Regions from separate parts of the Pantoea sp. C1E2 genome, predicted to be linked through region 2. Evidence: predicted binding sites of a transcription regulator. Region 2 holds the regulator's gene; each other region holds the start of a gene.

Region 1 (5,941 bases), 3.7 Mb from region 2:
GTTCTGCTGCAATGCTTCGCTGATCAATTCTGGCTGGCGATCAATTGCCAATAAGAAGGCTGGCTCAACCGGAATAAACATCAACACATAATCCAGAGAGCGTAAACCGGGCAATTGTTGATAATCTTTTCGCCCCAGAAGACGAATATGGCCGCGCATGGCGTTAACGTGTTCCTGAATTGCCTGCTCGCGCGTGGCTTCATCTTCCGCGTTGAAGTAACGTTCGTAGGCCACCAGCGTCATTTTCGCGTCAATCACAACATCCTTGCCCTGCGGCAACCGCACGATCACATCCGGTTGCATCCTGCCCTGCTGTTCTAACTGCACGCTGACCTGCGTCTGGTATTCATAACCTTCGCGCAGACCGGAGGCTTCCAGCACGCGCGCCAGTACCACTTCGCCCCAGTTGCCCTGAATTTTGTTATCGCCCTTCAGCGCTTTGGTGAGATTGACCGCTTCCTGCGCCATTTGCGCGTTCAGCTGCTGCAGCTGGCGAATCTCATGGGCCAGCGTATGGCGTTCGCGTGCCTCCTGGCCAAAGCTATCAGTTACCTGACGACGGAAGCCATCCAGCTGTTCACGCAGCGGGCCAATCAGGCCATTGAGGCTTTGACGATTCTGCTCATCTACGCGACGTCCGCTGTTTTCAAAAATGCGGTTGGCCAGATTTTCAAACTGCGCGCTGAGGCGCTGCTCGCTGTTGGTGAGCAGGCGCTGCTTCTCTTCTGCGCCAAAACGCGTCTCTTCTAAACGGATGGTGACTTCACGCAGTTCCGCTTCCTGCGCGCTGTTCACTTCCAGCTGATTGCGCAGTTCCCGGCTGAGCTGCTCGCTTTCGCCACGCCAGTAATCGAGCTGTTGCAGCCGTTCCTGTGCCCCGCTGAGCGTGCCATGCAACTGCCGCAGCTCTTGCTCGCGCTGCTGGATTTGCTGCTGTAACTGTTCGAGCTGCTGCTGCTGGCGCTGCTGCGCCTCTTCCAGCAGTCGGCGTTCGGTGGTGAAGCTGGCGTGCTGGTGGCCGGCACGCAACTGGGCCAAAATCCAACCGAGGCCCAGTCCGGCCAGCGCCAGCGCGCCGCTAATGATAAGTTGCTGATCCATAATCCCCCCGCGGATCGTTTCGCTGAGGGAAAAGGTAAGGCGCTACTGTATGAATGTCCAGACTGTTGTGAAGCTGGCGGGTGATTTACAGCGCTTTCACCGTCAAATCACCTGCCTTCCACGCATCAATCAGGAAAAACGGCATCGGCAATAGCCATTCGCTGCCTTTTACTTTGGCGGGATAACACCAGCTTTGCCCGTCGTGCGTGAGTTCAACCTGCTGCCAGCCGTTATCCACATTTTCCACTTTACCCGCCATGCTGGAGTAACCGGCGTTGCTACCTACGTGGAAACGATCGGTTTGCCAGCGAATGGGCGGATGTGCAGGCCACGCCTGGGCATGATGGAACTGGAAGATATCGTCATGATTCAGCAGGCTTTCGCGCACCGTTGGCCACAGCGCCACCTTGAGGAAATATTGATCGGTGAAGCGCTCACTGCCGCTGTACTGGGCGATAAAGTCGCGCATCTGCTGCTCAACGTTATGGAACACGCCGTGACACCCGCCCCACATTCCTGCCAGCAGCAGTTCGGTATGGGTAAAGTAGTCGCGCATATGATGGAACCAGGATGGCGACTGCAGCCAGGCCTCCACCGCCGCCACTTCGCGTTCAGACAGCAAGGAGTCCGCATCCCGTACGATGTAACGTTTAACGCTGGGATCATCCATCACCAGAAAGCGCCACAGCGTCGGGAATATTGTCTTCTCATGCGACATATCCACCAGCTGCGTATTCGGCTGCCTGAGGCGTTGCCAGACGTGTTGCGGCACGCTGTCATCAAGATAGATACGACAAATCCAGTCAGGATAAAGCTCGCGCGCGACGTCGATATTTTTGATCAGTGTTTCACAGTAGCGCGGTTGGCCGCCGTACAGGCTGAAAGAGATGATGTTTTCTGATGGATTGGCGGGATCAAAAGGCGGCGGCGCTTCTGCCGGATACGCCACTTTATGACCTTGCCGGAAAATCGTGTCTGACTTTTCCAGCGACTCGCGGCCATAGCGCGCCACTTCATCATGCTTCTCCAGCCAGCCACACACTTCCGTTAAGCCATCGAGCCAGGTGTCAGAGGCCTGCGCACGCTGTGCGGCTGGAGCCTGATAGATCTTTTGGTAGGTTTTGTAGGATTTTTTGTACTCGCCCACGCGCATCAGCGTTAACGCATAGTCGCTGAGCACTTGCATATTTTGCGGCATGACGCGCAAAACTTCTTCACAGCACTGACGTGCCACGGGGAAGTCAGAGGCCGCCATCGCCTGGCGAAAACGTGCTGCCACGCTCTCAATACGAGACTGCGCAGCAGCGGGAGTAGGATTAAAGGCAGGACGAGGAGCAGAAACCGTTTTGCGCATAGTTGTTTTCTCAGTATCAGCTGAAAAACGTGCGCAATGTGGCGGCAGCAGGGAATTCCTTATCCGTAATACCTGCTGCCTTGCGCACTAAATTAAGCGACGCGCGGCTTCTACAACAATTTTCACCGCATCGCTTTCGGTCTGTTTCATGGTCACCGCGTCCGGGATCTCTTTCTGCGTACGGTTAACGATAACACCCGCCACCATGCCCGCTCGCAGCCCCTGACTGGCGCACATGGTTAACAGTGTAGCGGATTCCATCTCATAGTTAAGCACGCCCATTTGCTGCCACTCTTGCATAGAGCCCTGGAAGCGATTCACCACGCGTCCTGAGAAGGTATCGTAACGTTCCTGGCCCGGATAGAAGGTGTCAGAAGAGGCGGTGATCCCGATATGCGTTTTGGCGCCACAGGCTTCTGCTGCGGCCACCAGCGCGGTGGTACAGGTAAAATCGGCCACTGCCGGGAATTCCATCGGCGCAAAGTGCAGGCTGGCACCATCAAGGCGTACAGACGCGGTGGTGACCAAAACATCGCCCACATTAATATTCGGTTGGATCGCACCGGTGGTGCCGACGCGCAGGAAAGTACGTACGCCGAGCTGCGCCAGTTCTTCCACCGCAATTGAAGTAGATGGGCCGCCGATACCGGTTGAACACACCACCACCGGCTTGCCATCGACTTCCGCGAGGTAAGTGGTGAATTCACGATGTGAAGCGAGATGCTGTGGGTTATCCATCAGCGCAGCGATTTTTTTCACACGCTCCGGATCGCCGGGAACGATTGCCAATGTGGCACCTTTCAGATCGGCTTTAGTGATACCAAGGTGGAAAACGTCAGACTGGGCCATAACAGACTCCTGATAGATAAGGGATATGCGTGTCACTCTACGTGAGAGCGCCAGATAAATATGTGATTAGTTTCACCATCGACAATGAAACTTACATTATCAGAAAATTATTATGTGACATGAATCACACAAATGCGCTCGGCAATTCTGAATTGCTACAAGCGGTGCTGTGTAAGTTCGGGTGGCAGTGTTAATAGAGAAGAAGAACATAAGTAAACATCCCTCTGAACCCTACGCCAGCCTTGCTCCTGAAGCAGGCTATAGTTACGTGATTGCGCATTTGCTAGCACGGAGAGAACCATGAAAACCGAAGACAATATGGCACAAAAATCAGCAGTCGGCGGCTTTGCCCCGGCCGTTCAGCCCATCGCCAGCAGCACTATCACCACATCCAGCGATCAGATTCATGCGGGTGAAACCTCGGTGCCGAGCCAGGGTGAAAATCTACCCGCTTATTATGCCCGACCAAAAACCTATGAAGGCAAGTTGCCGGTGGTTCTGGTGGTGCAGGAGATTTTTGGCGTACATGAGCATATTCGTGATGTGTGCCGTCGTCTGGCACTGGAAGGTTACCTGGCCGTGGCGCCAGAGCTGTACTTCCGCGAAGGGGATCCGAGTGAATACAGCGATGTCCCTACTCTGCTGAAAGAACTGGTGAGCAAGGTGCCGGATTCGCAGGTGCTGTCCGACCTTGATCATGTCGCTAACTGGGCGGCGCGCCACGATGGCGATATTCGACGTATGGCGATCACCGGATTTTGCTGGGGCGGGCGTATCAGCTGGCTGTTTGCCTCGCACAACCCGCAGGTCCGTGCCGCCGCCGCCTGGTATGGCCGCTTAGAGGGTGAGAAAACCCTGAAGCAGCAGAAGCACCCGATCGATGTTGCCGTGGATCTCACGGCCCCGGTACTCGGTTTGTACGGTGGTCAGGATGCAAGCATCCCGCTGGAAAGTATCGATAAAATGCGCCAGGCGTTGCATGCTGCCAATGCCAAAGCGGAGATTGTCGTGTATCCGGAAGCCGGTCACGCGTTCAATGCCGATTATCGTCCAAGCTATCACGCCGATTCTGCCGCCGATGGCTGGGCACGTATGCTGGCCTGGTTTTCACAGCATGGTGTCGCGCCAAACGCATAATCATATTGGGGCGCTCATGCGCCCCAAGTCCCTGTGCGTTAAACCGTTTCCTCGCGCAGATTTTTTGCCGCTTTAACCATGTTCGCCAGTGCCTGTCGGGTTTCGCTCCAGCCACGGGTTTTCAGACCGCAGTCCGGATTGACCCACAAACGCGCGGGCGGAATACTTTGCGCCGCTTTCCGCAGCAGATCTTCCATCCACTCCACGCTGGGCACATTCGGTGAGTGAATGTCATACACGCCAGGCCCAATTTCGTTCGGATATTCGAACGCTTTAAACGCATCCAGCAATTCCATATCAGAGCGTGAGGTTTCGATGGTAATCACATCCGCGTCCAGTGCCGCGATCGAGTCCATGATGTCGTTGAATTCGCAATAACACATATGGGTGTGGATTTGCGTCGCGTCCTGCGCAACCGCTGCGTTAAGGCGGAAGGCATCGACCGCCCAGGTCAGATAGGCAGCCCAGTCAGACTGGTGCAACGGCAGACCTTCACGCAGCGCGGGTTCATCAATCTGAATGATACCGATGCCGGCTTTTTCTAAATCTTCCACTTCATCACGCAGTGCCAGCGCAATCTGTTTGGCGATGATTTCCCGCGTCATGTCCTCACGCGGGAAAGACCAGCATAGAATGGTGACCGGGCCGGTGAGCATGCCTTTCACCGGTTTGTCGGTCAGCGACTGTGCGTACTTCGCCCACTCAACGGTAATCGGCTGTGGGCGGCTGATATCACCGATGATCACCGGGGGCTTCACGCAGCGAGATCCATAGCTCTGCACCCAGCCATTTTGCGTAAACACAAAGCCATCGAGGTTTTCGCCGAAGTATTCCACCATGTCGTTACGCTCTGCTTCGCCGTGTACCAGCACATCCAGCCCAAGACGTTCCTGTTCAGTAATCGCCTGTTTGATGTGCTCCGCAATGCCGGTGCGATAGTGGCCGCCATCGATATTGCCTTTTTTGAAGTCGAGTCGCAGGCCGCGAATTTCGGTGGTTTGCGGGAATGAACCGATGGTGGTGGTCGGCCAGGCAGGCAAATTAAAGCGATGGCGCTGCGCTTTGGCACGTTCGGGATAGAGGCTGGCGCGCTCAACGTCTTTGGCCTGAATGCTCGCCAGACGTGTGCCCACTGCTGCATTGTGCACGCGAGCAGAGTGCGCACGGGCTCGAATCGGTGCACTCCACTCTGTCAGCGATGCTGCATTGTTATTATTGAGCGCCTTGCTCAGCAGCGACAGTTCAGCACACTTCTGTAAAGCAAAGGCGAACCAGCTTTTTACTTCCGCATCGAGCCGGGTTTCAACGCTAAGATCGATCGGGCTGTGCAGCAGTGAGCAGGAGGATCCAATCCACAGATTTTTACGCTGGCCCACCAGCGGTTGCAGGCGCTCAAACCAGCGGCTGAGATCGGCACGCCAGACGTTACGGCCGTTGATCACGCCTAATGAGAGCAGCCAGTCGGTGGGGATCTGTTGGTGGATAGACTGGATGTCATCT
Region 2 (5,941 bases):
CGTTTCTATCAGCACTATTTGCTGACCAAGCTGAAACAGAATGCCACGCGCAAACTGTTGGCCTGGCCCGGCACGTTGCCCGTTGAACTGAGCCAGCTGCGGGCATTCCGCCGTATTCGTGAGTTTGATGATGCGATTACCGCCCGCGCGCACGGTTTTCTGGATGCCAACGACTATTATCAACGTGCCAGCGCCATGCCCTTGCTCACGGGCGTGCGCAAACCGTTGCTGATCATCCATGCTAAAGACGATCCCTTTATGACTGATGCGGTGATCCCGCAGCCGGAGCAACTGTCGCCTTCGATTGAATATCAGCTGACGCAAAAAGGCGGTCACGTTGGCTTTGTCGGCGGTACGTTAATGAAGCCAAAAATGTGGCTGGAACAACGTGTGCCTGACTGGCTCTCAACTTATCTGGATGTGTGATCGTGATTATTCCCTGGCAAGAACTTGAAGTCGCAACGCTTGAAAACCTGATTGAAACCTTCGTGCTGCGCGAAGGCACCGACTACGGTGAGCAGGAGCGCAGCCTGGAACAGAAAGTGGCCGACGTGCGCCGCCAGCTGGAACGCGGGGACGTCGTTCTGGTGTGGTCGGAACTGCATGAATCCGTCAACATTATGCCGAAAGGCGAATTTCGCGGTTAATGCACCGCACGATAATTCGTGGTAACAATGCTCATCGCCCGACCTCACAGGGAGTTCTGTTATGTCAGCCAGGCATCCAATCATTGCCGTGACCGGTTCAAGCGGTGCCGGTACTACCACCACCAGCGTTGCCTTCCGTAAAATATTTCAGCAGCTGGATTTGCACGCTGCGGAGCTGGAAGGTGACAGCTTCCATCGCTATACCCGTCCCGAAATGGACATGGCGATCCGTAAAGCGCGCGATCTGGGCCGCCATATCAGCTATTTCGGCCCGGAAGCCAACGACTTCGGTCTGTTAGAACACACCTTCAAGCATTACGGACAAACCGGGTTAGGTGAATCGCGCAAATATCTGCACACCTATGATGAAGCTGTGCCCTGGAATCAGGTGCCCGGCACCTTCACGCCCTGGCAGCCGTTGCCGGAAAACACCGATGTGTTGTTCTATGAAGGACTGCATGGCGGCGTCGTCACGCAGCAGCAGAACGTGGCGGAGCATGTCGATCTGTTGGTCGGTGTGGTGCCGATCGTCAACCTGGAGTGGATTCAAAAGCTGGTGCGCGACACCGGCGAGCGAGGCCATTCGCGCGAAGCGGTGATGGATTCGGTGGTGCGTTCGATGGAGGATTACATCAACTTCATCACGCCGCAGTTCTCACGCACCCATATCAACTTCCAGCGCGTGCCGACCGTTGACACCTCCAACCCGTTTGCCGCACGTGAAATCCCTTCGCTCGATGAAAGTTTTGTGGTGATTCACTTCCGTGGACTGGAAGGCATTGCTTACCCTTATCTGCTGGCGATGATCCAGGGCTCGTTCATTTCACATATGAACACGTTGGTGGTGCCGGGCGGTAAAATGGGTCTGGCGATGGAGTTAATCATGACGCCACTGGTGCAGCGGCTGATTGAAGGTAAACGGATTGAATAATCCAGAAATTCTGTAGCGGCGGCCGTTTGGCCGCCCGCTGATGCTATCGCTCAATCACTTCGTAACTGTGCGTCATTTTCACACTATTGCCGAGCATGATCGCCACCGAGCAATACTTCTCCGCCGACAGATCGACAGCCCGCGCGACCGCTTTATCGCTTAGCGCCTTGCCGCTAACGATAAAATGCAGGTTGATTTGCGTGAAAATACGTGGCGCTTCTTCACGGCGCTCGGAGGTGAGTTTCACCTCGCAGTCAGCCACGTCATTTCGACCCTTTTGCAGGATCGACACCACGTCAATCGCGCTACAGCCGCCAGCTGCCATCAAAACCATCTCCATCGGGCTCGGCGCTTTGTCGCCCGAGTTACCGTCCATTAATACCTGATGGCCTGATGAGGATTCTCCGAGAAAGGTCAGCCCTTCCACCCATTTCACTCGTGCCTGCATTATTCTTTCTCCTGAAGTGGCGGTTTTGCCGCCAGAGTACGCTTTCACTTGATAAACAGCAATCCAGACACATCTGCCCTTTGCTGAAGCGAGACAACAGAAGACAGCTTGCAAAAGCTGTGCTACAAACAGTGCTGAAAATATTTTCGTCATAACAGACGAAGGCGGGAAGAATCAAAAGCGTAGCTTAAGAATCACCCGGAAATAATTTTCCTTTACTGGAAGCGCTCTACGATTACACCGCCTGACAGGGAAAACTGCCCCCTGTATTTTGGGCACGATTACAACAGAGGATAATAGCGAATGGTTCTCGGCAAACCGCAAACAGACCCTACACTCGAATGGTTCCTGTCCCATTGCCATATTCACAAATATCCGTCCAAAAGCACACTCATCCATCAGGGTGAGAAAGCGGAAACGCTGTACTACATCGTGAAAGGTTCCGTCGCGGTACTGATCAAAGATGAAGAAGGCAAAGAGATGATCCTCTCCTACCTCAATCAGGGAGATTTCATCGGCGAACTCGGCCTGTTTGAAGAAGGTCAGGAACGTAGTGCCTGGGTACGTGCGAAAAGTGCCTGCGAAGTGGCTGAAATTTCCTACAAAAAATTCCGTCAGCTGATTCAGGTAAACCCGGATATTTTAATGCGACTCTCGTCGCAAATGGCGCGTCGTCTGCAAGTCACCTCCGAAAAAGTGGGCAACCTTGCCTTCCTCGATGTGACGGGCCGTATCGCGCAAACGCTGCTTAATCTGGCTAAACAACCAGATGCGATGACTCACCCGGACGGGATGCAAATCAAAATCACCCGTCAGGAGATTGGTCAAATCGTGGGTTGCTCACGCGAAACCGTGGGTCGTATCCTGAAAATGCTGGAAGATCAGAACCTGATCTCCGCACACGGTAAAACCATCGTCGTCTACGGCACCCGCTAATTTCTTATCACCCACGGCGTGATGGCAACATCGCGCCGTTTTTGTTTGCGATGAGCTGATGTGGCGCCGAATCATCTATCATCCTGAGGTCAACTACGCACTGCGGCAAACGCTGGTGCTGTGCCTGCCTGTGGCTCTTGGCTGGCTGTTTGGCGATCTGCAAAAAGGCCTGCTGTTCTCCTTAGTGCCTGCCTGCTGCAACATGGCGGGTCTCGATACCCCGCATAAACGCTTCTTCAAACGCCTGATTGTCGGCGGCTCCCTGTTTGCCACCGCCAGCTTTTTGATCCAATTTCTCACCAGTGACGCGATTCCTTTACCGCTGATCCTATTCGTGCTGCCGCTGCTGATAGGCGTGACCGGCGAAATCAGCCCACTGCACGGTCGCTTGCTGCCCGCCACACTGATTGCCGCCATCTTTAGCCTCAGCCTGGTTGGACGCATGCCCATGTGGGTGCCGCCGCTACTGTATATCGGTGGCACGCTATGGTACGGCCTGTTTAACTGGTTCTGGTTCTGGCTGTGGAAAGAGCAGCCGATGCGTGAAACCCTTAGCCTGCTGTATCGGGAATTGGCGGATTACTGCGATGCCAAATATACCCTGCTGACGCAGCTCACCGATCCGGAAAAGGCATTACCACCGCTGCTGGCACGCCAGCAAAAAGCCGTTGATCTGATCACCACCTGTTATCAGCAAATGCATATGCTGTCGGCCAGTCGTGATAACAGCCACAAACGCCTGACGCGCGCGTTCCAGGTGGCGCTGGATTTGCAGGAACACATCTCGGTGAGCCTGCACCAGCCGGAAGAGGTGCAGAAGCTGGTGGAACAGAGTCACGCCGAAGCGGTGATCCGCTGGAATGCGAAAACTATCTCTGCGCGCCTGCGTCTGCTGGCCGATGCCATTCTCTATCATCAGTTGCCCGATCGTTTTCACATGGAGAAGCAGCTCGGTGCGCTGGAGAAGATTGCGCGTCAAAACCCCGATAATCCGGTGGGTAACTTCTGCTATTACCACTTCAGCCGTATCGCTCGCGTGCTGCGCACCCAGAAGCCGTTGTACACCCGTGACCTGATGGCCGATCGCCAGCGCCGTTTGCCGCTGTTTCCGGCGCTGCGCAGCTATCTGTCGCTGAAATCCGCCGCATTGCGCACCGCCGCGCGTATCTCGGTGATGCTGATGTTTGGCAGTGCGCTGGCGCTGTTCTTCAATATTCCCAAGCCCTACTGGATTCTGATGACCATTATGTTCGTCAGCCAGAATGGCTACAGCGCCACACGGGTACGCATTCAGCACCGTGCGTTGGGCACCTTTGCCGGATTGCTGATCGCGGCCGGTTCGCTGCAGCTGGCGGTGCCCGAATCGATCACCTTGCTGTTTATGCTGGCCATCACCCTCGCCAGCTATCTGGTGACGCGCAAGTATTACGGCTGGTCGATGATTGGCTTTACCGTGACGGCAGTGTATTCGCTGCAGCTGCTGTCGCTGAACGGCGCGCAGTTCCTGTTACCGCGCATGATGGACACACTGATGGGCTGCCTGATCGCCTTTGCCGGCATGATTTGGCTATGGCCGCAGTGGCAGAGTGGCTTGCTGCGCAGCAACGCACATGATGCACTGGATGCCTATCAGGAAGCGCTAAGAATGCTGCTGGGGCCGGAGCAATCCCCCGAAAAGCTGGCGTATCAACGCATGAAGGTTAATCAGGCGCACAATGCGCTGTTTAACTCCCTGAATCAGGCATCCAGCGAGCCGGGCTTTAATGCGCAGTACCTGAAAGATATGCGCATGTGGGTGACGCACAGTCAGTTTATCGTTGAGCATCTCAACGCAATGACGATTCTGGCGCGTGAGCACACCATGCTGACGCCCAAACTGGCGGAGCGTTATCTGCAATCCTGTGAAATTGCGCTGCAGCGCTGTCAGCAGCGACTAGCCTATGACGGACCAGGCAATGACAGCAATATTCTGGAAGCGCCGGAGAATCTGAATGAGGGGCCGGTGACGATTGTGGAACAGCATGTGAAGCGGATTCTGCAACATCTGAACGTCATGCACACCATCTCTTCAATGGCGTGGAGCCAGCGGCCACATCATGGCAGCTGGCTCAAAGTACTGCGCCCGAAAAGCTAATCAGGCAGCCAGCACTTTCTCAATGGCTTTGGCGAAACGCGCCATGCCTTCTTCGATATCGGTCGGTTCGATCACCAATGACGGCACGAAACGAATCACATCGGTGCCGGCGGTCAGGATCATCAATCCTTCTGCGGCTGATGCGTTGAGAATGTCGCGCGCCTTGCTGGCGTGCTGCGGTTTCAGCGCTGCCCCAATCAGCAAACCTTTGCCCCGAATCTCACTGAACAGATCGTATTTGCTGTCGATCGCCTGCAGCGCTTCAACGAACTGCTGACGACGGGCTTCCACACCACCCAGCACTTCAGGGGTGTTGATGATGTCCAGTGCGGTTTCGGCAATCGCACAGGCCAGCGGATTGCCGCCGTAGGTGGTGCCGTGCACGCCGGGCGCCATCACTGAAGCGATTTCATTGGTGGTCAGCATCGCGCTCACCGGGAATCCGCCGCCCAGCGCTTTCGCGGTGGTGATGATGTCTGGCTTGATGCCGTAATGTTCGTAGCTGAACAGCTTACCGCTACGACCCATGCCGCTCTGCACTTCATCCAGCACCAGCAGCGCGTTGTGCTCATCACACAGTGCACGCAGGCCCTGCATAAATTCCTGCGTCGCCGCCACCACGCCACCTTCGCCCTGAATCGGCTCGACGACAATGGCGCAGGTATGATCATCAATCACCGCTTTCACCGCATCCAGATCGTTAAACGGCACATGCACGATATCCGCCGGTTTGGGACCAAAGCCATCGGAGTATTTCGGCTGGCCGCCGACGGAAACGGTAAACAAGGTACGTCCGTGGAACGCATTGTGGAAGGCAATGATTTTGCTTTTAAACGGGCTGTGTT
Region 3 (5,941 bases), 3.1 Mb from region 2:
CCGCTCAGGCTTTCATAGCTGCCCGCGCTGTCTTTAATACCAATGATGTTCGGGTGCGAGGCCAGCGCACGAACGGTTTCCGGCTGCAGGGTGTTACCGGTGCGCGCAGGGATGTTGTACAGATACAGCGGCACCTCAATCGCATCCGCCACGGCGCGGTAGTGGGCAATCAGCTCTTCCTGCTTGAGTGGCACGAAATACGGGGTGATCACCGACACCGCATCGACGCCCAGTTTGGCGACTTGCTTGCCGAGACGGATGGTTTCACGGGTAGAAATCTCACCGATGTGGGCCACAACCGGCGCGCTGCCGTTCACTTCATCGACACAGGTTTCGGTGACGGCTAATTTCTCCTGCTCGTTGAGCACAAAGAACTCACCGTTGGTGCCGCCGCAGAAAATACCGTTACCGGCGCTGAGTTGACGTTGCACCTGCAGGCGCTGTGCCACGGGATTAAACGCACCTTCGCTATCAAAGGTGGTGACGATGGCGGTTAATACGCCCTGAATTTTCTTGCTCATGATTCCCTCATTAATCCTTAGTGATTCAAAGCCGGAAACAGCGTCAGGTAGACGTTTCGTACGTCATCGGCGCTCACTTTCATCGGTACATTTTTCATCAGTCGCTGCACGTCGAGCGCGGCTTCAACCAGATACGGCAGATGATCCGGGCCGATGCCCAGTTCTTCCAGGCTGGCAGGCAGTTTGAGACGTTTTACCAGCGCGGCGAAGTACTCCACCAGCGCGTGCGATTTCGCTTCTTCATCCAGCGAAGCATCAGCGTCCGGCAGCAGATCGTAGGCCAGCGCGAATTTGCTTACGGCGGCGGGGCGCACAAAGCGCATGCACGGTGCCAGCAGAATGGCGTTCGCCACGCCGTGCGGCAGATGATATTTGCCGCCCAGCGGATAGGACATCGCATGCACTAAATGCGTACCAGCGTGGGCAATCGATGCGCCACCGTAATAAGAGGCCCACAGCATATTCAGGCGCGCTTCCAGATTGCCCGGTTCGGCGATGGTGGTCTCCAGGCTGGCAAACAGCTTTTTCATGCCGATCAGCGCATAGTTGTCGCTCACCGGATTGGACACGGTGGCGGTAAAGCACTCGATCAGATGACACAGTGCATCGATGCCGGTGGAAGAGGCGATATGCGGTGGCATGCTGGTGGTCAGTTCAGGTACCAGTGCGACATAATCGGGCAGCATCACCGGAGTAATGATGCCGACTTTGGTCTCTTTCTCTGGGATCGCCAGGATCGCGTTCGGCGTGGCTTCGGAGCCGGTACCGGCGGTGGTCGGGATCAACAGTGACGTGGTGCGGGTCAGTGGTTTCTCACCGGCCAGCAGGGCATCCAGTGTCGGCGCGCCGTCAACGCACAGAATCGACAGCAGTTTGGCGACATCCAACACGCTGCCACCGCCGACGCCAATCACCAGATCGATGTCGGTTGACGGTAAAGCAGCAACAATGGCGGCGACATCGTGCTGGCTCGGCTCCGGCGGCACGCTGTTCACAATGCTCAAACTGCTGATCTGCTGCTTCAGCTGCGCGATCAGCGACTGAACCGCTGGAATGCCTTCGATATTCTTGTCGGTGACCAGAAGCGCTTTTTCTTTACCCTGCAGTAAATAGCTGAGGTCATTTAGCGCCTGGAAGCCACTGATCACGGTGCTGTTGATATTCATTTCATACCCTTATCGCGGTTTTTTCGTACTAAATGATTAATTTTGCTCATTCAGTGCGGGTTCTGTCACTACAGTGCCTAAATTTATAGGACAAATTGATTTCAAATAATTTGATCTTGCTCACATATAATCAATCATGATTGAATATAATCAATCTCAACGCGGCGAGCTGCCGGTAGAGGAAAGAGAATGACTTCACAGCCATGGAAAACACCCGTCTTAGTGATCGCGGATGATTTTACCGGTGCCAACGACGCCGGTAGCGGACTGGCGCGAGCAGGCGCAAAGGTGCATGTGCTGTTTGATAGCAGTACAGCCCACGATGCCAGCAGCGCCGATGTGCTGGTGATCAGCACCGACAGCCGTGCAGTCAGCGCAGCAGAAGCAGCGCATCGTACAACGCTAGCATTACAGCAGCATCAGGCGATTGCCCAGGATGGCTGGCTGTTTAAAAAGATTGATTCCACGCTGCGTGGCAATCCCGGTGCAGAGATTGAAGCCGCGTTACACGCCAGCGGAAAAACCTTAGCACTGGTGGTGCCCGCCGTGCCGAAACTCGGTCGCATAACGCGTGAGGGTGAAGTCTGGATCAACCAGCAGCGTCTGACGGATACCGAATTTGCCAGTGACCCGAAAACCCCGGTGACCAGCAGCCATGTGTTAACCCGTCTGCACATGCAAAGCGATCTGACAGGTGAAACCCTTGATTTGGCGACGGTGCGCAGTGGCAAGCTGACACAGGTGCTCGCCAGTAGGCAGGGCTTAGTGGTGCTGGATGCCGAGCAGGATGCTGACATTGCGCTGATCGTGGCGGCGGCGGCGAGTTTACCCGCACGACCACTACTCGCGGGCGCTTCCGGATTAGGTGATGCCCTGGGTGAATATCTGGCGTCGCGTCCTGCCAGGCCAGTACTGGCGGTGGTGGGTTCAATGAGCGCCATCGCGCAGCAGCAAATTGCCCGCCTTGCGACCCAGCGCGACATTTGCATTATCGATATAGATATCTGTCAGCTTTTTGCTCAGCCCGCATGGCCGCAGGCCGCTGAGTGGCAGCAGGCGATGCAACAGGCGTTACGCGACGGCGCGCACTGCGTGGTGCGCACTACACAGCATGCAGAACAACGTCATGAGATCGAACAGCTGTGTCAGCAACATCAGGTGTCACGTCAGGAACTGGGAGAACGCATCTGCCTCTTCCTCGCCCAATTGACCCACAGCGTTTGCCGTCATGTCTTGCCTGCCGGGTTGTATCTTTCGGGCGGCGACGTGGCGATTGCTGTCGCACAGGCGCTCGGCGCCAAAGGTTTCCAGATTCAGGGCCTGGTGGCGGGCTGTGTGCCGCACGGGGTTCTGCTAAATAGCGAATTACACCTGCCGGTGATGACCAAAGCGGGTGGCTTTGGAGACGAAAACACCCTGGTAGAAGCCATCCGTTTCATTGAGGAGAAGTCGAGTGAATAAAATTATTGCGGTGACCATGGGCGATCCTGCAGGCATCAGCCCGGAGATCATCATCAAAGCGCTAGCGGAAGGCGACCTGGCGGGTATCCCGGCGGTAGTGATCGGCTGTGCCAGCACGCTACGTCGGGTGATGGGGCTGAACATTACGCCGCAGGCTGAATTGCGCGTACTGGACAACGTCAAAGACGCGCATTTTGCACCGGGCATCATCAACGTGATCGATGAGCCGCTGGCGAATCCAGAAGCCTTAAAACCGGGCGTAGTGCAGAAAGAAGCGGGCGATTTGGCCTGGCGCTGTGTGAAGCGCGCCACCGAACTGGCACTGGCCGGTGAAGTGCATGCGATTGCGACAGCTCCACTCAATAAAGAAGCGCTGCACTCGGCAGGGCATATTTATCCGGGGCATACTGAACTACTGGCGCAGCTGACTAACACCAAAAACTACGCCATGGTGCTGTACACCGATCACCTGAAGGTGATCCATGTGACGACGCATATCGCGCTGCGTAAGTTCCTCGACACGCTCAATGGCGATCGCATCCAGACGGTGATCGGCATGGCGGATACCTTCCTGCGCCGGGTTGGTTTTGACCATCCGCGCATTGCCGTTGCAGGGGTGAACCCGCACGCGGGCGAAAATGGCCTGTTTGGTGACGAAGAGATCACCACCGTCGCACCGGCGATCAAAGTGATGAAAGAGAAGGGCATTGATGTTTATGGCCCTTGCCCGCCGGATACCGTGTTCCTGCAGTGCCAGCAAGGCCAGTACGATATGGTGGTGGCGATGTACCACGATCAGGGACACATCCCGCTGAAATTGTTAGGCTTTTATGATGGCGTCAATATCACCGCTGGCCTGCCGTTTATCCGCACTTCTGCGGACCACGGTACGGCGTTTGATATCGCCTGGACAGGTAAAGCGAACTCTGCGAGCATGGCGATCTCCATTAAACTCGCGATGCAGCTAGCATAGGGAAATATGAAGGGACAAAGCCGTCTCGACCAGATTATGGACTATTTGAAAAGTCATAATCTGGTCACTGTAGAACAGCTGGTGAGTGCGATCTCGGCTTCACCGGCGACGATCCGCCGCGATCTGATCAAGCTCGACAAGGAAGGCGTCATTAGCCGCAGCCATGGCGGGGTGACGCTCAATCGCTTTATTCCAGCTCAGCCGACCACGCTGGAAAAGATGCAGCGTAATCTGGCCGAGAAGCAGGCCATCGCGCAGTTTGCCGCCAGTTATGTGCAGTCAGGTGACTCAGTGGTGCTGGATGCCGGCACCACCATGCTGGAACTGGCACGACAGCTGACGCATTTGAAGTTGCGGGTGATCACTGCCGATCTGCACATCGCGCTGTTCCTGTCTGAATTCAAGCAGATTGAAACCACCATTATTGGTGGCCGCATTGATGACTCCAGCCAATCCTGCATTGGTGAACATGGTCGTCGATTGTTGCGTAGCATCAATCCCGATATCGCCTTTGTCAGCTGTAACTCATGGAGTATCGAGCGCGGGATTACCACGCCGACGGAAGATAAAGCTGGATTGAAGATGGATCTGCTGGCGAATGCACGTCGCCGCATCCTGCTGGCTGACAGCAGTAAATACGGTTCCTGGTCGCTGTACTGCGCCGCGCCGATTGATAGTTTGACCGATGTGGTGACGGATGCGCGTCTGGATGAGGTGGTGTGCCGCGAGTTACGCGAGCGCGGTATTGGGCTGGAGCTAACGGCTTAATGTGGTGCTGATACGTAGCGGCGCGATTTATCGCGCTTCTGTTAGCCACTGTGCAGCTTCAGGAACGCGTGATAAATCACGCCGCTACCAAGGATATGGGTTTTATAACAACTTCAATCCCGTCGCCGGAATGTTGCGGCCGTAATAGATTTCACGCATCTCTTTCCACAGCAGATTGGTGATGCGCTTGTGTTCTTGCGGACTCAGATCTTCTGGCTTGGTATTGAACAGGTAATACTTCAGGTCAAATTCCTTCAGTAACATCTTGGTGTGAAAGATATTTTCCTGATAAACGTTCACATCCACCATGTCGTACATCGCCTTCATATCTTCGGACATAAAGTTCTGCACCGAATTGATCTCATGATCGATAAAGTGTTTCACGCCGTTCACATCGCGGGTAAAACCACGCACGCGATAATCAAGGGTGACGATGTCCGACTCTAACTGGTGAATCAGGTAGTTCAGTGCTTTCAGCGGTGAAATGACGCCACAGGTTGAGACTTCAATATCGGCACGGAAGGTACACAATCCACCTTCAGGATGACTTTCCGGGTAGGTATGCACACAGATATGGCTCTTATCCAGATGCGCCACCACGGAGTTGGGCAACGGACCTGGGTGCTCAGATTTGTCGATGTCCTGCGGGTTGATCGGTTCTTCGCTGACCAAAATAGTGACGCTGGCACCTTGCGGTTCATAATCCTGGCGCGCGATGTTCAGCACGTTGGCACCAATGATCGAACAGGTCTCGGTCAGGATTTCAGTAAGGCGATTGGCGTTGTATTGCTCATCAATATAGGCGATATAGCCATCACGTTCGGCTTCGCTGTTGGCGTAGCAAATATCGTAAATACAAAAACTCAGGCTTTTGGTCAGATTATTGAAGCCATGTAGTTTCAGCTTTTGCAATTTCGTCACTCCTCACACGATAAAGCATTCAGCAGATATTGCGGCAAGGCAAAGCTACCGACATGTATCGCAGGATTGTAATAGCGGCAGCGCAGGCCCGCGTCTTCAAAACGCGACTCCAGGGTCGATGTATCCCACTG
Region 4 (5,941 bases), 3.8 Mb from region 2:
CGCGTTTGATTTGGGGCGCCCGCACCTCACTGCTGGCGGGCTGTATTTCGGTGATGATTGCCATTTTGATTGGCGTGCCGCTGGGCTTGATCGCCGGTTACTGGCAGGGTTGGTGCGATGGCATTATCTCGCGCTTTATCGAAGCGCTGCTCGCTTGCCCGTTTCTGATCCTCGCTATCGCCTTGGGGGCGTTTCTTGGCCCGAGCTTATCCAATGCGATGATTGCTATTGGGTTATCCGCCATGCCGATTTTCGCCCGGCTAACGCGCGGCCAGGTGATTGCTATCCGCCATGAAGAGTATATCGAGGGTGCCCGCGCCATTGGCTTGCCGGACCGCTGGATCATCCTGCGTTATGTGCTGCCCAACGTGCTGTCACCGATTCTGGTGCAGGCCACGCTGGCGATCGCCTCCGCGATTATCACCGAAGCCAGCTTGTCATTTCTCGGCCTCGGCCAGCAGCCGCCGTCACCTTCCTGGGGCGCGATGCTGAATACCGCCAAAGGCTATCTGGAGCAGGCACCCTGGATGTCGATTTTCCCTGGGTTGGCCATTTTTCTCACTGTGCAGGGCTTCAATCTGCTGGGTGACGGACTGCGCGACGCGCTTGATCCGCGCAATGACTCACATTAAGGAACCGTTATGAGTGATTTGGATTTCAACGTTAGTTATGCCTCGCACCGCGCCCCAATGATGGGTCGCAATGCGGTTGCCACGTCACAGCCGCTGGCCGCACAGGCGGGGATGCGCATGCTGCAACAGGGCGGTAATGCGGTAGATGCGGCAATTGCTACTGCGATGGCGCTCACCGTACTGGAACCGACCGGCAACGGCATTGGCAGCGATGCGTTTGCCATCATCTGGGATGGGAAAGAGTTGCACGGTTTAAATGCCTCGGGCCGGTCTCCTGCCAGCTGGAATGCAGAGCGCTTTGCCGGGCAGAGCGCCATGCCAGAGATCGGTTGGGAAGCGGTGACCGTGCCGGGTGCGGTTTCTGCCTGGATCACACTGGCGGAACGCTTTGCCACATTGCCGCTGACCACGCTGGCGCAGCCGGCCATCGAATACGCCCGTGACGGCTTCCCGGTTTCGCCACTGATCGCCCATCTGTGGCAGCGCGGCTACAACAAACTGAAATCCCAGCCGGGCTTTACCGAATGCTTTGCGCCGGACGGCCAACCGCCGCGTGCCGGGGAACTGTTCCGTAACCCGGCGCAGGCCGCCACGCTGCAGAAAATCGCCGAAACGAAGGGAGAAGCCTTCTATCGTGGCGAACTGGCGGAGAAAATGGTGGCGTTTGCCGAGCAGCACGGCGCGGCACTGAGCATGGCCGATCTCAACAACCACCGCGCCGACTGGGTAGATCTGTTATCGCGTCCGTTTGCCGACGGCTCGGTGCAGGAGCTGCCACCCAACGGTCAGGGCATCGCCACCCTAATCGCACTGGGTATTCTGGAGCAGTGGGACATCGGCAGCTACACGCCGGATTCCGTACCCTGGCTACATCTGTCGTTCGAAGCGATGAAGCTGGCGCTGGTCGATCTGGATCGTTATGTCACCGATTACGACCATCTGGAATTCCCGGCAGAGTTGCTGCTGAGTGACAGCTATCTCAAACAGCGCGCCCAGCTGATCAATCCCGATCAAGCCGGTGATTTTACCTTCGGCTCCCCGCAGCAGAGCGGCACCGTGTATCTCTCTACCGCCGATGCCAGCGGCATGATGGTGTCTTTTATTCAGTCCAACTATATGGGCTTTGGTTCGGGCGTGGTGGTGCCGGGCACCGGTATCAGCATGCAGAATCGCGGCTGCGGCTTCTCGCTCGATCCGCAACATCCAAACGTGGTGGCCGGCAGCAAACGTCCGTTCCACACCATCATTCCGGCGTTTGCGCTGGATGCGGCAGGTCAGCCATTGATGTCGTTTGGCGTGATGGGCGGCCCAATGCAGGCACAGGGACATCTGCAGCTGGCGCTGCGCATCATGCAGCACAAGCAGAATCCGCAAGCGGCAATTGATGCACCGCGCTGGCGCGTGGAGCAAGGCCGCGCGGTGGTGGTGGAACCGGGTATCGACCGTAATGTGCTGGCGAAGCTGCGCGAGATGGGCCACCAGATAACGGTGGAAGACCCGCTGCAGAGCTACAACTTTGGCGGTGCGCAGGCGATTGTGCGCGATCCGCAGGGCTTCTATATTGCCGCCACTGAAAGTCGCAAGGATGGACAAGCGTTGGTGTTTTAATCTGCCGGGTCGCTCCGCCTGGCGACCTTACTCTCTTGCTGCCGTTTATGATTTGGTGTGCATTGATGCGCACCAGGTCATCCGCTCCCGTTGTACACGCCAGGCCATTGCACTATCCTTTAGGACCATTCCCACCGAATCGAATTTAGCCATAACAGGAGTTCAACATGGCGTCAGGATTATCCCGCATCTGGATGCGTACCGGCATGCTTATGGTCAGTGCACTGGTTGTGATGCAACTTACCGCCTGTGGCGACAAAGAAGGCGATCAGCGTAAAGCTTTCTCCGACTTTTTACAGAACACCGCAATGCGTAGCGGCGAGCATCTGCCAAGCCTGAGCGAAAACCAGAAGCAGACTTTTGGCAACTACGCGGGCGATTACGCCATTCTGTACGGCTTCTCTCAGCAGGCCAATCAGGCGGTTGAGCAAGGCATGCGCCCTGTGGTCGATGAACTGGCCGCGATTCGCGTGCCACAAGACTACCTGACCCGTCGCGACAGTCTGCGTCAGGCCAGCGGCAATTTGAGTGTGTTGTCGCAGCAGATTCAGAGCGCCAAAATGCAGGCCGACAGCAGTAAAGCCACATTGAAGCAGCCAGATGACCTGAAGAAAGTGTATGACAGCGTGTACGCCAAAGTGGTGACACAGCCAGCGGGTACTTTGATTCCGCTGCTGCCTCAGCTGCAGGCGTTGAGCCAGGCGGCGGTGCAAACCGGCGATTATCTGCAGTCGCAGGGCACGCGTGTGACCTTTAACGATGGCGGCGTCCAGTTCCCGACGCAGGATCAGGCCACGCAGTACAACACCCTGATGAGCAACCTTTCCAGCAATGCACAAGCCCTGACCCAGGCGCAAAATGCCGTGCAGGGTGGTTTGTAACGTCGCTTTTTAGGCACTCAGAGGCGACCAAAAGGTCGCCCCTTTCCTGACAAACTCTTCAGTTCATCTTTCAGATATTTCGTCACTTCCTTACAACGTCCTTATCGGTATCACTATTGTGTGATCTGGCGCATTTTCGACCAAAAATAGTTTGTGATCTTAATCACACTTATGAAACAAACCATAGGGCCTTAAAGGTGACTTAAGTCACATTTATCCCGTTGTTTTGCTTAAAATTTCGCCTTCGTACTTTTCTTACACCCTATTTATGTGATCTTCATCACCTTATAGCACCCTGACCACCCCAATTTTGCGTGATCTGCATCACACTTACCCCGGATGCTACGCAGCGTAATAAACTAGTGCTAGAGTCCGCGTGCATACAGTGATGCCACGGCCCGCGCCGGAACGGCTCAATAAAAGTCTTAACAAAAACAACCGCGCTCTTATTGCAGCGCGTCTCAATAAGGGGTGGGTTTATGTCCTCATCAGCGAAGGTCAAGGTCCAGAGCTTTGGTCGTTTTCTGAGTAACATGGTGATGCCAAATATCGGTGCGTTTATCGCCTGGGGTATCATCACAGCACTGTTCATCCCAACCGGATGGATTCCAAACGAAACGCTGGCGAAACTCGTCGGCCCAATGATTACTTACCTGCTGCCATTGTTGATCGGCTTCACCGGTGGACGCCTGGTAGGCGGCGATCGCGGCGGCGTGGTCGGTGCAATCACCACCATGGGCGTGATCGTTGGTGCGGATATGCCAATGTTCCTCGGCGCGATGATTGCCGGTCCGTTGGGTGGCTGGGCGATCAAAACCTTTGACCGTATGGTTGATGGCAAGATCAAAAGCGGCTTCGAGATGCTGGTTAACAACTTCTCAGCCGGTATCATCGGTATGCTGCTGGCGCTGCTGGCGTTTATCGGCATCGGTCCACTGGTTGAAGGTCTGTCGCACATCCTCGCGGCGGGCGTAAACCTGATGGTGCAGAACAACCTGCTGCCACTGACCTCTATCTTTGTTGAACCGGCGAAAATCCTGTTCCTCAATAACGCCATCAACCACGGTATCTTCTCTCCACTGGGTATCCAGCAGGCGAGCGAAGCCGGTAAATCTATCTTCTTCCTGATTGAAGCGAACCCAGGCCCAGGTATGGGTGTGCTGGTTGCCTATATGATTTTTGGTCGCGGTAGCGCCAAACAGTCTGCAGGCGGTGCGGCAATCATCCACTTCCTTGGTGGTATCCACGAAATTTACTTCCCGTACGTGCTGATGGCGCCACGCCTGCTGCTGGCGGTGATCCTCGGTGGTATGACAGGCGTGTTCACCCTGACCGTACTGAACGGCGGTCTGGTCTCTCCAGCGTCTCCGGGTTCAATCCTCGCGGTACTGGCGATGACGCCAAAAGGCGCGTACTTCGCCAACATTGCGGCAATCATCGCGGCGTTTGCGGTCTCCTTCGTGGTCTCTTCTATCCTGCTGAAAACCAGCAAAGTGAAAGAAGATGACGATATCGAAGCTGCCACTCAGCGTATGCGTGATATGAAAGCACAGTCGAAAGGCCAGGCCGTTGCCGGTTCTCCGGTCATCGCCGATGCAAACAGCGTTGATGTCAGCCACGTGCGTAAAATCATCGTGGCCTGTGACGCCGGTATGGGTTCCAGCGCCATGGGTGCAGGTGTGCTGCGTAAGAAAGTGCAGGATGCCGGTCTGAGCAATATCTCAGTGACCAACAGCGCGATTAACTCACTGCCGGGCGATGTAGATTTGGTGATAACTCACCGCGATCTTACTGAGCGTGCGATGCGTCAGGCACCACAGGCTCAGCATATTTCACTGAACAACTTCCTCGATAGCGCACTGTACAGCAATCTGACTGAACGTCTGATCGCCGCTAACCGCAGCGAAGCACATCGTGAAACCGTGCAGACCACGCTGGCAGACAGCTACGATGACGGCAGCTCGAACCTGTTCAAACTGGGCGCGGACAACGTATTCCTCGGCTTGAGCGCCAGCAACAAAGAGCAGGCGATTCGTTTTGCCGGTGAGCAGCTGGTGAAAGGCGGTTATGTTCAGCCAGAATACGTTGAAGCGATGCTGGAACGTGAAAAGCTGACCCCGACTTATCTCGGTGAGTCTATCGCTGTGCCACACGGCACCGTGGAAGCCAAAGACCGCGTGCTGAAAACCGGCGTAGTGTTCTGCCAGTACCCAGCGGGCGTGTTGTTTGGTGAAGAAGCCGATGACGTGGCGCGCCTGGTGATTGGTATTGCAGCTCGCAATAACGAACACATTCAGGTGATCACCAGCCTGACCAACGCGCTGGATGATGACAGCGTGATTGAGAAGCTGGCAAACACCACCAGCGTGCAGGATGTGCTGGATCTGTTGTCGCCAAAAGCGTAACAGCGCGTTTTAACTTCCCTGGGGCGGGCAAGCCCGTCCCACTTATACGGGGCGGATTTGCCCGCCCTTTCGTCATTTGATATGGGTCAAATTTATGAAAGCGTTACATTTTGGAGCAGGTAACATCGGTCGCGGTTTTATCGGTAAGTTGCTGGCTGATGCCGGTATCGAACTGGTGTTCGCGGATGTGAATCAGGTGGTTCTGGATGCCCTTAACGCCCGTCATGAGTATCCGGTTCATGTGGTTGGCGAGCAGGCAAAAGTCGAAATCGTTACTGGCGTTAGCGCAGTGAACAGCACCAGCGACGACATCGTCACGCTGATTGCTGAGGTTGATATCGTTACCACGGCGGTTGGTCCGCAGATTCTGGAACGCATCGCAGGCGGTGTCGCGAAGGGTCTGGCCAAACGCAGC

The links. The regulator CRP, encoded in region 2, controls carbon source genes, mostly activating them, when cyclic AMP is high. The targets are predictions, from matches to a motif close to ATGTGANNNNNNTCACAT.
Region 1: the regulator CRP is predicted to act here: its motif matches at 3,417-3,434, upstream of udp (uridine phosphorylase).
Region 3: the regulator CRP is predicted to act here: its motif matches at 1,796-1,813, upstream of ACXI0A_RS05065 (iron-containing alcohol dehydrogenase).
Region 4: the regulator CRP is predicted to act here: its motif matches at 3,390-3,407, upstream of ACXI0A_RS01990 (PTS mannitol transporter subunit IICBA).

Annotation. Positions count from the first base shown of each region.
Region 1 covers NZ_JBSZHT010000002.1:480,899-486,839, reverse strand. The annotation lists gene rmuC (DNA recombination protein RmuC) at 1-1,101, opposite strand, end outside; gene ACXI0A_RS02480 (tetratricopeptide repeat protein) at 1,187-2,455, opposite strand; gene udp (uridine phosphorylase) at 2,543-3,304, opposite strand; gene ACXI0A_RS02470 (dienelactone hydrolase family protein) at 3,605-4,441, shown strand; gene metE (5-methyltetrahydropteroyltriglutamate--homocysteine S-methyltransferase) at 4,480-5,941, opposite strand, start outside.
Region 2 covers NZ_JBSZHT010000002.1:4,177,957-4,183,897, forward strand. The annotation lists gene ACXI0A_RS19940 (hydrolase) at 1-426, shown strand, start outside; gene ACXI0A_RS19945 (YheU family protein) at 429-647, shown strand; gene ACXI0A_RS19950 (phosphoribulokinase) at 709-1,578, shown strand; gene ACXI0A_RS19955 (OsmC family protein) at 1,622-2,026, opposite strand; gene crp (cAMP-activated global transcriptional regulator CRP) at 2,330-2,962, shown strand; gene ACXI0A_RS19965 (YccS/YhfK family putative transporter) at 3,021-5,096, shown strand; gene argD (bifunctional acetylornithine/succinyldiaminopimelate transaminase) at 5,097-5,941, opposite strand, start outside.
Region 3 covers NZ_JBSZHT010000002.1:1,064,799-1,070,739, forward strand. The annotation lists gene ACXI0A_RS05060 (dihydrodipicolinate synthase family protein) at 1-521, opposite strand, end outside; gene ACXI0A_RS05065 (iron-containing alcohol dehydrogenase) at 539-1,687, opposite strand; gene dtnK (D-threonate kinase) at 1,877-3,148, shown strand; gene ACXI0A_RS05075 (D-threonate 4-phosphate dehydrogenase) at 3,141-4,121, shown strand; gene ACXI0A_RS05080 (DeoR/GlpR family DNA-binding transcription regulator) at 4,128-4,889, shown strand; gene speD (adenosylmethionine decarboxylase) at 4,992-5,801, opposite strand; gene speE (polyamine aminopropyltransferase) at 5,807-5,941, opposite strand, start outside.
Region 4 covers NZ_JBSZHT010000002.1:363,734-369,674, reverse strand. The annotation lists gene ACXI0A_RS02005 (ABC transporter permease subunit) at 1-632, shown strand, start outside; gene ACXI0A_RS02000 (gamma-glutamyltransferase) at 642-2,240, shown strand; gene ACXI0A_RS01995 (DUF3053 domain-containing protein) at 2,408-3,121, shown strand; gene ACXI0A_RS01990 (PTS mannitol transporter subunit IICBA) at 3,601-5,526, shown strand; gene mtlD (mannitol-1-phosphate 5-dehydrogenase) at 5,621-5,941, shown strand, end outside.